DNA from 4 places in the Shewanella sp. ECSMB14101 genome. Region 4 is predicted to be linked to each of the others. Evidence: predicted binding sites of a transcription regulator. Region 4 holds the regulator's gene; each other region holds the start of a gene.
What was found. The regulator sigma-54, encoded in region 4, starts transcription at its own class of promoters, with help from an activator protein. The targets are predictions, from matches to a motif close to GTTGGCACGNNNNTNGNNT.

Region 1: flgA (flagellar basal body P-ring formation chaperone FlgA) is a predicted target of sigma-54. The motif match lies at 1,285-1,303, and genes of this name have one in related genera.
Region 2: NY07_RS19075 (flagellar hook-length control protein FliK) is a predicted target of sigma-54. The motif match lies at 1,306-1,324, and genes of this name have one in related genera.
Region 3: glnA (glutamate--ammonia ligase) is a predicted target of sigma-54. The motif match lies at 1,637-1,655, and genes of this name have one in related genera.

The regions. Positions count from the first base shown of each region.
Region 1 is NZ_JSFF01000005.1:11,785-14,998, reverse strand. It holds gene flgM (flagellar biosynthesis anti-sigma factor FlgM) at 1-324, opposite strand; gene flgA (flagellar basal body P-ring formation chaperone FlgA) at 445-1,152, opposite strand; gene NY07_RS06140 (chemotaxis protein CheV) at 1,361-2,281, shown strand; gene NY07_RS06135 (CheR family methyltransferase) at 2,419-3,214, shown strand, end outside.
Region 2 is NZ_JSFF01000034.1:23,378-26,591, reverse strand. It holds gene fliI (flagellar protein export ATPase FliI) at 1-751, shown strand, start outside; gene fliJ (flagellar export protein FliJ) at 781-1,227, shown strand; gene NY07_RS19075 (flagellar hook-length control protein FliK) at 1,418-3,103, shown strand; gene fliL (flagellar basal body-associated protein FliL) at 3,192-3,214, shown strand, end outside.
Region 3 is NZ_JSFF01000036.1:558-3,771, forward strand. It holds gene typA (translational GTPase TypA) at 1-1,369, opposite strand, end outside; gene glnA (glutamate--ammonia ligase) at 1,737-3,146, shown strand.
Region 4 is NZ_JSFF01000013.1:24,563-27,776, forward strand. It holds gene lptB (LPS export ABC transporter ATP-binding protein) at 1-276, shown strand, start outside; gene NY07_RS11115 (RNA polymerase factor sigma-54) at 409-1,896, shown strand; gene hpf (ribosome hibernation promoting factor) at 1,927-2,214, shown strand; gene ptsN (PTS IIA-like nitrogen regulatory protein PtsN) at 2,217-2,660, shown strand; gene rapZ (RNase adapter RapZ) at 2,657-3,214, shown strand, end outside.

The sequences.
Region 1 (3,214 bases), on a different contig from region 4:
TTAGTTAAGATCCTGGAGTTCCTTTTCAAACTGGGCAATATTGCTGGCCAGTTTATCGGCATCTATTTTATAGCGCCCCTCAGCGATGGCGGCTTTGATCTGCTCAACCTTTTTGATATCGATTTCAGGAATATCGTTTAATTTGGCCTGTGCACTCTGGAGCTGCTGCGCCTGAGAGGTGATAGAGACAGAGTCACCCTTTATTGTATTTGATTGAGTGCTAGCAGTCGTTGCTGAGTCTTTGCCCAGTGACGCTTTGCTTGAATTGGCGCTGCCAATTCGACTGTTAGTATTTGTATTTACGTGTTTTATATCTATAGGCATTTTGGGGTCCAACTTACATAAATGAGATCAACATACTTGTCTATCGGCACTCATGGTCAAAGCTTTAGCAATAAGTTTCAAAAAACAGTATAAATTTTTGCGTGTTAAAGGTCATCAAGATCACATCCTGACTTCCACTTCACCAATGCCTATAACGTGTGCATCAACGCTCTTGTGTGAGCGGCTGTTGCGTACTTGAATCCTGTCACCAAGGTTACCATCATTTAGCGCTTCGCCGTTGGTTTTTATCTCGAAATTTTCTGAACGCGCAAAAATTGCCACGCTATCGCCTTTGCAGACGAAACAGAGATTACTGCTAAAAAGAGGCTGGTTGATGGGGATTCTGCGTTTAACTCGGGTCCCGGCAACGCTTGCTGGATCATCAAATTGTTGGCCTCTGAGTTGGCTCTGCTCAACATAGTCGAGGCGGATCTGATCGGCTTCGATGAGCTCGCCCGGTCCCAATGTCTGGTTGGCGACAACCACGGGAAAAAGAATTTCGACCCGAACCGAAATGAATATCTGCCAGGGATAATCGAGCTCCGGGCTGCTGCAACTGATCTTGACAGTGTTGTTTTTACTGATGGCGCGATCGCTGGCAATCTCGGCCTTAGGCATACCCAGGCAGGCTGGCGGTGATAGCCTGGTGTCCAAGCTTTGTGGCGTGATGATCAGCTTGGCATCCTTGGGTAAGGTGATTTTTTCTTGCACCACTTCTGTTGCTAATCTTGCTATGGTCGAGACGGAGGGTACGCTGGCTGGCTCCGCTGCCATTGTCGGCAGAGAGGTGAGTAACAAAAACAGAAAATATGCAAAATTTACTTTCATATTGAATTGACTAGCTTGATTAGCCAGATTACACCTATACTTCGTTTGAAGGCTCAGACTTTGCCATTTTTTGTGAGAAATTAGAGTCATAAATTTGACAAAGTAGAGGTCTGGTTGTCATATAACTAGATAAAGCAATTACTATGCCTATACTCATACTTATCATGGGAACGGCTTCGCATTCACCCGACAACAGGGCAAAGGCATTATGTCGAGTATTCTTGAATCAGTTAATAAACGCACCCAACTTGTAGGACAAAATCGCTTAGAGCTGCTGCTGTTTAAGTTAAATGGGCGGCAAAGGTTTGGCATTAACGTATTTAAGGTGAAAGAAGTACTGCAGTGCCCGCCGTTAACCGCACTACCTAAGTTGAATCCTTTTGTGAGAGGCGTGGCCCATATACGTGGGCAAACCATTTCTGTGATTGATCTTAGCGCGGCAACAGGCGGCAAGCCGCTAGAGAATACCGAAGGTTGTTTCATTATTATCTCTGAGTACAACCGTAGCGTGCAGGGATTCTTGGTCAAGTCGGTCGAGCGTATCATTAATATGAACTGGGAAGCTATCATGCCGCCGCCACAAGGTGCGGGGCGTTATTCTTATCTCACGGCGGTTACCGAGATAGAAGGTGAGCTGGTGGAAATTTTAGATGTCGAGAAGATCCTTGATGAGATTTCGCCAGTGAAAACCCAGATCAGTCAGGAAGTGGATGCGCAGCTTACTATCGACAGAGATCGCCATTATCACATCATGGTGATTGATGATTCGGCGGTAGCGCGTAAGCAGATTATTCGCGCCCTCGAGTCCTTGAGCCTGCAGATAGATACCGCAAAAGATGGGCGTGAGGCTTTAGAAAAATTGGTGAGTGTCGCGGCGGAGATGGACAATGTCGCAACCGAAATTCCGCTAATCATCTCAGATATTGAGATGCCAGAGATGGATGGTTATACCCTGACGGCGGAGATTCGTGATAACCCTAAATTGAAAGATATTAAGGTTGTACTGCACACCTCGCTCAGCGGTGTATTCAATCAGGCGATGGTGGAGAAGGTGGGCGCTAATGATTTTATTGCGAAATTTAATCCTGATGAGTTAGCGGCTGCGGTTAACAAGCATCTTAGTTTGTAATTTGACCTAAGTCGGTCCTAAGCCTAAGTTTGATAAGTTTAAACTTGTATCAGTGACTTAGCTAATGTATAACGCTGAGCTCTGTCATGCTTGCTATAGTGTATGTTGTAGCCTGTTTTATTTTTTGATATTGGGATATCAAGGTGCCGAATAAATCACTTGCCGAAGCTGAGTACAACCAATTTAAATTGTTTCTGGAGCAACACAGCGGCATCGTGTTGGGTGACAATAAGCAATATTTGGTTCGTAGCCGACTCGCACCTTTGATGGGTAAGTACAACCTTCCTTCCTTGTCTGAGGTGGTTAAGCATTCCATGAAGCCCACCGAGCGTCAGCTTAGGGCTGAAGTGATCGATGCTATGACCACCAACGAAACCTTGTGGTTTCGCGATCGTTATCCTTTTGAGCTGTTAGGCAATAGTTTACTCCCTGAATATGCCCGTTTAGGGCGGCCGCTTAAGATCTGGTCTGCCGCCTGTTCATCTGGACAAGAGCCTTATTCATTGGCGATGACTATCTTGGAATATCAGCAGCGTAAGCCAGGAGCCTTACCTGGCAGTGCGACCATATTAGCGACAGACTTGTCCCCCTCCATGCTAGAGCGTTGTAAAGCCGCGGAATACGATAACCTGGCCTTGGGACGAGGATTATCTGATGAGCGCAAGCGTCAGTTTTTTGAACCAGGAGCCAACGGCTCTATGGTGGTGAAGGCTAATGTTAAGCGTTTGGTGAATTTTAGAGCTCACAACCTGCTGGAAAGCTACACTCTGCTCGGTAAGTTCGACATTATTTTTTGCCGTAATGTGCTTATCTATTTTGCCCCAGAGGCAAAGGCCAAGATATTGCGGCAATTTGCTGCCGCCCTTAATCCTAAAGGGATACTGTTTTTGGGGGCATCTGAGTCGATTGCCGGTTTGACCGATGAATTTGATA
Region 2 (3,214 bases), on a different contig from region 4:
TGGTGAGCGTGGCCGCGAAGTGAAAGAATTTATCGAAGAGATCCTGGGGGAAGAGGGCCGCGCCCGCAGCGTGGTGGTGGCGGCGCCAGCCGATACATCGCCCTTGATGAGGCTAAGGGCTTGTGAAACCTCGACCCGTATCGCCGAGTATTTTCGTGACCTTGGCTATAACGTGTTGCTTCTGATGGACAGCCTGACCCGCTATGCTCAGGCGCAGCGAGAGATTGCGTTGGCCATTGGTGAGCCGCCAGCAACCAAAGGTTATCCGCCTTCGGTCTTTGCCAAATTGCCTAAGCTGGTGGAGCGTGCCGGTAACGGCGGCGCGGGCCAAGGTTCAATTACCGCTTTTTATACCGTATTAACCGAAGGCGACGATCTGCAAGATCCCATCGCCGACGCGGCGAGGGCGATCCTCGACGGCCATATCGTACTGTCGCGTACGTTGGCCGATTCGGGTCATTACCCGGCCATCGATGTCGAAGCGTCAATCAGTCGTGTGGCACCTATGGTGATCAGCGAGGCGCATCTGGAAGCTACACGACGAGTAAAGCAGATGTATTCTTTGTATCAACAGAACCGGGATCTTATCTCCATCGGCGCCTACACTCAGGGCAGCGACCCGCGTATCGATAACGCGATTCGGTTGCAGCCGGCCATGAATGCCTTCCTACGGCAAACCATGAAAGAGGCGATCAGTTTCGATTCCAGTGCCTTGATGTTGGGGCAGTTAAGTGCCCAGTGTCAGGTCTAGCGCTAAGTTGACCGGAGAGATTAACGCTTATGGCAAAACATGATCCCCTGGAGACTGTGCTTAAGTTGGCGCTTGAGGCCGAAGAACAGGCGGCGATTCAGCTTAGAACGGCACAATTGACGCTCAATAAATGTCGTCAGCAGCTTGATGCCTTGCAGCAATATCGTCTCGATTATATGAAGCAGATGGAAGGTCAGCAGGGGCAAGTGATTGCCGCTAGTAGTTATCATCAATTTCATCAATTTATTCGTCAGATCGATGATGCTATCGAAAAGCAGTTATTTGCCGTGTCAGAGACTGACAAGCAACGGCAGAAAGCACAGCAGTTTTGGCAGACTAAGCAGCAAAAGCGAAAGGCGGTAGAACTCCTGCTCAGTCACAAGGCTGAAGTGAAACAAAAGTTTGAGGCTAAACAGGAACAGAAGATGATTGACGAATTTGCCTCGCAGCAGTTTTTCCGCCAGTCCAGTCGTTAACCCCATTGGTTTTCGCCTGGCGCAACTTCTAGTGCTAGTCTCCTATCTAATCCCTTATTTCCTGCTTGCTGAGCTTAACTTGGCATTTTTATTGCTTTGTAATTGATAATGAGTTTATCGCGACAGCGAATAATTGACGCTTAGGTGTAGCCGCATAATGTTGGCTCCCGCGACGAGTGTTGGAGGAAGCATGCCACAGATGACCCAAATACTCCTCTCTAATGCCGAGTCAGGCAGAGAAAAAGGTGGAGTAAAGCCTAACCCGTCAGATGTTAGTTTGGTAGGTGAGTCAAAGTCAGAAAATAACGATTTTTCAGAGGCTTTGGCGAAAGCCAGTACAAAAGAGGTTGAGCATAGTCAGGCCAAAAAGGGAGCGGATACCCAGGTTGAGCTGAGCCAAGGTGCGGACAATAGCGCCAAGGGTTCGTGTTCCGACCAAGTACAGGATGAGTCTCAGGACAAGGCCAATGAAAGTGGTGATGTCGCCAATGTGTTGGCGCAGATTGACCTTGCCTCTAAGCTCGGCGTTGATGCTGAAACGGGCTCTGAGATTGCCGCTGGCGGCGCCATTTTGCCGTCGGATGAGAGTGAATCTGATATGGCTGGCGACGATGAGCTGATGCCCAGCATAGTAAAGGGGCAGGCAGATAAATTTGAGATGAGAGATGGCGAGCTGGAAGAGGGGGAGCTGAAAGAGATAGTGGCGCTCGTCCCTCCCATTGTTACACCACCCGAGATCTTACCTGTGATCACACTAAATGGCCAAGGCTTAGGAAGTGAGGCCGCATTAGGTAGCGAGGCCATAGTCGCCCAGTTGCCCGAGGCTTCACTCGATCAGATCATGGCGCAAAGCGGATTGACCAAGGAGGAGTTAATCGCCTTGCCGCCGCAGATGCTACAAGCCATTATTCATGGTATTGAAGGTCTTGGTTCACAGGCCGCTAATGGCCAAAGCGCTGCGTATCAGAGCACAGCTAGCCAGAATGATAATGCACTGACAAGCGTTCAGCAGGATACTAAAGCTCTGATTGCTCAAGCAAAACAGTATTTGGCAGCCAATAGTGTGCAATCTGGTACTGTTTCCATCGCGCCGAGTTCGCAACAAGGTGACTTAGCAGGGCAGGAAAAAACCTTTGCTGCGGGTCTTGCCGCTGGTAAAGAGGCGCAATCTATATTGGCTGATGCAAAGCCAGAGATGAAACCAAGCGCAGAGCAGAGTCGTCAGACTGAGTTTATCGCGGCGACTTCTATGCAGACTCACGGCACCAAGGCCGCAGTCGATGCGCTAAAGGATGCCAATCTCGCGGTGAGTATGACACCTAAAGCGGGCGAGGGCTCTGATATCTCTGGTTTGGATAAATCAGGGCTCATTTCTGCTCAGTCCTTAACAGGGCTCAGGGCCGAGAGTGCGCCTCAGTACCAGCTATCCATCAAACCCCAGGGTGAGCCTGCCGCGCAGATGCAGGAGATGATTCAAAAGTTCTCTCCTGTGATGCGGCAGCAGTTGGTGGCCATGGTGAGTCAAGGGGTGCAACAGGCAGAGATCAGGCTCGATCCTCCAGAGCTTGGGCATATGATGGTGAGGGTGCAGGTACAGGGTGAGCATACTCAGGTGCAATTTCATGTGACCCAGACCCAGACTCGGGAATTGGTCGAACAGGCTATTCCCCGTTTACGCGAGATGCTTGCCGAGCAAGGGATGCAACTGACCGATAGTAACGTCTCCCAAGGTGGCCAAGAGCAAGGTGATGGTTCAGAGCAGGGGGAAGCTTCAGGCCAAGGTTTATCTGATATGGATGAAATTTCGGCAGAAGAAAGCCTGCTAGCGTCGAATAACGCAACAAGTTACCGTTCGGGTATAGATTATTACGCATAAGCAGGTAACCTATAGGCAGAGATGATTGCTCAATCGTTTGATATGCGCTAAAAAATCATGACGATGCAGCGTGTTATAGGGATAAGAGATGGCTGAAGAAGAATCGTTAGA
Region 3 (3,214 bases), on a different contig from region 4:
TCATGAACTCGGTTTGGAAACCGATTAGACCACGGCTAGGAATGATGAAGTCGATACGTACACGACCCTTACCGTCTGGCTGCATGTCACGCATGTCGGCCTTACGAGTACCTAGCTTCTCGATCACCGCACCTTGGTGTTCTTCTTCAACATCCACGGTCAGAGTTTCAAATGGCTCGCACTTCTCGCCGTCGATATCTTTGATGATCACTTCTGGACGAGAAACCGCTAGCTCGTAGCCTTCACGACGCATGTTTTCGATCAGGATAGACAGGTGAAGCTCACCACGGCCCGATACGCGGAAACGGTCTGGGCTGTCAGTTTCTTCGACGCGCAGTGCCACGTTGTGTATCAGCTCCTGCTGCAGACGCTCAAGAATGTTACGTGATGTCACGTACTTACCTTCTTTACCTGCAAATGGAGAGGTGTTGACCTGGAAAGTCATGGTCAGTGTTGGCTCGTCCACAGAAAGAGGCGGCAAGGCTTCAGCGCTGCCTACGGCACATACTGTGTCAGAGATCTTCAGTTCACCCAGACCAGTAATTGCTACGATGTCGCCAGCATTAGCTTCAGTCACTTCGTGACGATCCAGACCCATGTAACCCAGAACCTGGCCAATCTTACCGTTACGAGTCTTACCATCGGCACACACAACAGTAACCTGTTGGTTTACCTTGACGCTACCACGCTTGATACGGCCAACGCCGATAACGCCTACATATGAGTTGTAGTCCAGCTGAGAGATCTGCATCTGGAAAGCACCTTCGGCATCAGCATCCGGTGAAGAAACCTTCTCAACGATGGTTTCGAACAGCGGTGTCATGTCGGTACCTGTGTCTTCAGGATCCAGAGTCGCGAAGCCGTTGAGTGCAGAGGCGTAAACGATCGGGAAGTCCAGCTGCTCGTCGGTTGCACCTAAGTTGTCGAACAGATCGAATACCTGGTCGATAACCCAATCAGGACGCGCGCCTGGACGGTCGATCTTGTTGATCACTACGATAGGCTTAAGGCCCTGTGCGAAAGCTTTCTTGGTCACGAAACGTGTCTGTGGCATTGGACCATCGACCGCATCAACTAGCAGTAACACACAGTCAACCATAGAAAGTACACGTTCAACCTCACCACCGAAGTCGGCGTGACCAGGGGTATCAACGATATTAATACGATAATCGTTCCACTTGATGGCAGTATTTTTCGCCAGAATCGTGATTCCACGCTCCTTCTCAAGATCGTTGGAATCCATCACCCGCTCAGCGGCCTCTCCTCGAGTCTCAAGGGTTCCAGACTGTGCCAGCAACTTATCAACCAGGGTCGTTTTGCCATGGTCAACGTGTGCAATAATGGCGATGTTACGTAAATTCTCTAACACGGATAAACCTCTTACCATCAAAAAAATAGGGTATTGATAACAGCTCTAATAATAGCTGTTGCAATAAAAAACGTGCCATTCTACTCTAGCAGAGGGCTCTCGCACAGGATTATTTTTTAGTCAGCATGAATAGTCAGGTTTATCTTGGTGCGCACCATCTTGGTGACCGCACCAGCAGGGTGCAAGCAACGCACCTTAATGGTGCAAACGTGCGGTTCCCGTCACAGACCATCTTTATTGTTCCTATAAAAATCAATACCTTAAACTTTTGGCATGAGTCTAGCTTTACTCATGCCATAACCGCGTTGGTCGCAACGTTGAATGATATAAGAAGGGCATCCCCTCTACTCTACTCGGAGACTTTAGAATGTCAGTTGAATCAGTTTTACAACAACTAGAAGAACTTGAAGTTAAGTTTGTTGATTTGCGTTTTACCGATACTAAAGGTAAAGAGCAGCACGTTTCTATTCCTGCTCACCAAGTTGATGCCGATTTCTTTGAAGACGGTAAAATGTTCGATGGTTCATCTATTGCTGGCTGGAAAGGCATTAACGAATCAGACATGGTACTGATGCCAGACCCAACGACCTTCGTACTTGACCCGTTCACCGAAGAAACCACAGCGCTGATCCGTTGTGACATTCTTGAGCCAGGCACTATGACTGGTTATGACCGTGACCCACGCTCTATCGCTAAGAAAGCCGAAGAGTACCTAGTCTCTACTGGTATCGCGGATACCGTATTGATTGGTCCTGAGCCAGAGTTCTTCCTGTTCGACGACGTTAAATTCGGCACAGATATGTCTGGCTGTTTCGTTAAACTAGACGCTAAAGAAGCGGCTTGGAACTCAGGTACTCACTACGACGACGGTAACACTGGTCACCGCCCATTCGTTAAAGGTGGTTACTTCCCAGTAGCACCGGTTGACTCTTCACAAGATCTTCGTAGCGCCATGTGTCTGGTACTGGAAGAGATGGGTCAAGTAGTTGAAGCGCATCACCACGAAGTGGCGACTGCCGGTCAGAACGAGATCGCAACTCGCTTCAACACGCTGACTGAAAAAGCCGATGAAATCCAGATCCTTAAGTATGTGGTTCACAACATGGCCCACGCTTACGGCAAAACAGCAACCTTCATGCCTAAGCCAATCGTTGGCGACAACGGTAGCGGTATGCACGTTCACCAATCTCTGGCAAAAGACGGTGTTAACCTCTTCTCTGGCGACAAGTATGCCGGTCTGAGCGAGACAGCACTGTACTACATCGGCGGTATCATCAAGCACGCTCGCGCGCTGAACGCCTTTACGAACCCAAGCACCAACTCGTACAAGCGTCTAGTACCTCACTTCGAAGCGCCTGTAATGCTGGCCTACTCAGCACGTAACCGCTCTGCGTCTATCCGTATCCCAGTAGTACCAAGCCCTAAGGCTCGTCGTATCGAGACTCGCTTCCCAGATCCAACCGCTAACCCATACCTAGCGTTTGCGGCACTGCTAATGGCTGGTCTTGACGGTATCCAGAACAAGATCCACCCGGGTGAAGCTATGGACAAGGATCTGTACGACCTACCAGCTGAAGAAGCGGCAGAGATCCCACAGGTTGCGACCTCTCTTGAGAACGCACTGGAGAACCTGGATGCAGACCGTGAGTTCTTGACTCGTGGCGGCGTATTCAGCAATGACTTCATCGATTCTTACATTGCACTGAAGACTGCTGAAGCCGAGAAAGTATCTCGCACGACTCACCCAGCTGAGTTCGAGCTGTACTACAGCCTGTAATCCTTTCCTGTAAGCTAGGATTATCGCTTGAAGAAGCCGCCGCTTAAGGCGGCTTTTTTATGCCTATT
Region 4 (3,214 bases):
GCCCTGGCCGCGAACCCGAAATTTATTCTGCTCGATGAACCCTTCGCCGGTGTCGACCCTATCTCGGTCATCGACATCAAGAAGATCATCGAGCAACTCAAAAACCGTGGCCTAGGTGTGTTGATCACCGACCATAATGTGCGCGAAACATTAGACGTCTGTGAGAAAGCCTATATCGTCAGCCACGGTAATCTGATCGCCGAAGGAACACCCGCCGAAATCTTAGACAATCAGCAAGTACGAGCAGTGTACTTAGGTGAACAATTCAAGCTATAGTTAATCTTATAACCGGGCCATAAACTGAAACTAATATCAGATTGTGGCCATAAGGACTATCCTTTATATTTGTCCGGCCAATTAGCCAGAGCTTTCTCATTTTATAATTAGAAACAAGGGAATAGCAGTACGATGAAAGCGTCACTTCAGCTCAAAATGGGTCAGCATCTCACCATGACGCCCCAGCTACAACAGGCCATACGTCTGTTGCAGTTGTCGTCACTAGAGTTGCAGCAGGAGATCCAACAAGCATTAGAATCCAATCCGCTACTGGAGTTGGATGAAGAGCAAGAAGGCGCCAGTGCCGAACTACAAGATGATACCGCCGTCGACAATTTCGACAGCAAGTATGATGACAAGATAGAGCTGGATTCGAGTCAGGATAACTCAGGCGTCGAGACCTCAGACGCCCTGACTCAAGACTCTATGCCTGACGAGCTGCCGGTCGACACCACCTGGGACGAGGTCTATACCGCCTCCCCTAACTCCAGCTCAGGCGCCATGCGCGACGACGACATGCCTTTTCAGGGCGAGACCAGTGAAGGCCTATACGAGCACCTCGAATGGCAGAAGAATCTCACCCCTTTTTCCGATAACGATCTGGCCATCGCCACCGCCATCATAGATGCCATTGACGAACGCGGTTACCTGACCCAAACCTGCGAGGATATTCTCGAAGCGATGGGCGATCCCGAAATAGAACTCGATGAGGTCGAGGCAGTACTCAAGCGAGTACAGCACTTCGACCCCATTGGCGTGGCGGCTCGAGATCTCAGCGAGTGTCTGACGATTCAGCTGGCCCAATACAGCGACGATACCCCACATATCGCCAATGCACGCATGTTGATCAAGGAGCACTTGGATCTCATCGCTGGACGCGACTTCCGCCTCTTGATGCGCAAAACCAAGCTTAAAGAAGATGAGCTAAGAGATGCTATCGCCCTCATTCAAACTTTAAACCCCCGTCCAGGCCTAGCCATTACCGCCAGCCGCGACGAGTATGTGATCCCTGATGTGACCGTCACCAAGAAGAAGGGACGCTGGGTGGTCGAGCTTAATCCCGATAGCATGCCCAAGATCAACGTCAACCAGCAGTATGCGGCCATGGCGCGCAGTACTAAGAGCCAGGCTGACGGTCAGTTTATTCGTGGTCACCTGCAAGAGGCGAAGTGGTTCCTCAAGAGTCTTGAGAGCCGTAACGAGACACTGCTAAAGGTCACCAACTGCATCGTCGACTTCCAACAAGGTTTCTTCGAATTTGGCGAAGAGGCGATGAAGCCCATGGTGCTTAACGACATCGCCGAGGCAGTGGAGATGCACGAATCGACCATCTCCCGTGTAACCACACAGAAATATATGCATACCCCGAGAGGGATCTTCGAACTCAAATACTTTTTCTCTAGCCATGTCGGCACTGACGATGGTGGAGAGTGCTCTTCAACAGCAATACGGGCTTTTATTAAGAAGCTAGTTGCTGCGGAAAACCAGAAAAAGCCATTAAGCGACAGCAAGATGGCTCAACTCTTAGCTGAACAAGGCATTAAAGTGGCACGTCGCACTATTGCTAAGTACCGAGAGGCAATGCTTATACCGCCCTCGAATCAGCGTAAGAGCTTATAACACGTAACTGGAAACTGGAGGACTATCTTTATGCAAATAAACCTGACTGGGCACCATATCGAGATCACCCAATCTCTAAGAAACTATGTTGAAGAGAAATTCACAAAGCTTGAACGTCATTTCGATCAGATCAATAATGTGCACGTTGTATTAAATGTCGAAAAGTTGCAGCAAAAGGTTGAGGCCAAGTTACACCTCCGTGGCGGAGAAGTGTTCGCAACATCCGAACATGCGGACATGTATGCCGCGATAGACTCCCTGATTGACAAGCTCGATCGTCAGGTCATTAAACACAAAGAGAAGCTTACTAAACATTAACGATGGAACTGAGTACCATCCTGCGGCCGGAGTGCACAACCTGCGCCACTCCGGGCAGTAAGAAAAAGGTACTGGAGCTTATCAGCGACTTAGCCGCTGTCCAGTACCCCACCCTCTCCTCTCAAGAGATTTTTGAAAGCCTTCTGGCTCGAGAGAAAATGGGCAGCACAGGTATAGGCAATGGTATCGCGATTCCTCACGGACGGCTGACGAACATAGAGCAACCTGTGGCCGTACTGGTGAAGTGTGCTGAACCAATCGCATTCGATGCCATTGATAATAAGCCCGTCGATATCCTTTTTGCATTATTGGTGCCCGCAGATCAATGCGAGCAGCATCTCAGTACTCTGGCCGCCATGGCAGAGAAACTCAATGACAAGGCGATCATGAAACAGCTAAGAAAAACCAAGGATGAGTCAGAACTCTATCAGGTGATCACCCAATGAAATTGGTTTTGGTATCCGGACGCTCAGGGTCGGGAAAATCTGTCGCACTTAGGGTCTTAGAAGATCTCGGCTACTACTGTGTCGATAATCTGCCCCTACAAATGATGGAATCCCTGCTGGAGCAGCTCAAGGGACGCAGCGAACTGGTGGCCATTAGCGTCGATGTGCGCAATATGCCCAGCGAAGAGATCCAGTTGGAAAAGCAGCTGGCCAAGCTCCCGAAAGATACCGAGATCTTAAGTTTCTTCCTTAACTCCAGCGACAATGTGCTGCTCAAGCGCTATAGCGAGACCCGCAGATTACATCCGCTGTCACGCTCAAAAGTCTCTCTCAAGGAGGCGATTCAGCTCGAAGGCAAACTGCTCGATCCCATCGCCAAGCTAGTTGATCACTATATCGACACCTCTAACCTCAACATCTATGAGTTGAGTGACAAGGTGCGCGAAATATTACTGGGCACAGTCGATAAAGAGCTGGTGATCAACTTCGAATCTTTCGGCTTTAAATATGGCATGCCAAGCGAAGCCGACTTCATGTTCGATGTGCGCTTTTTG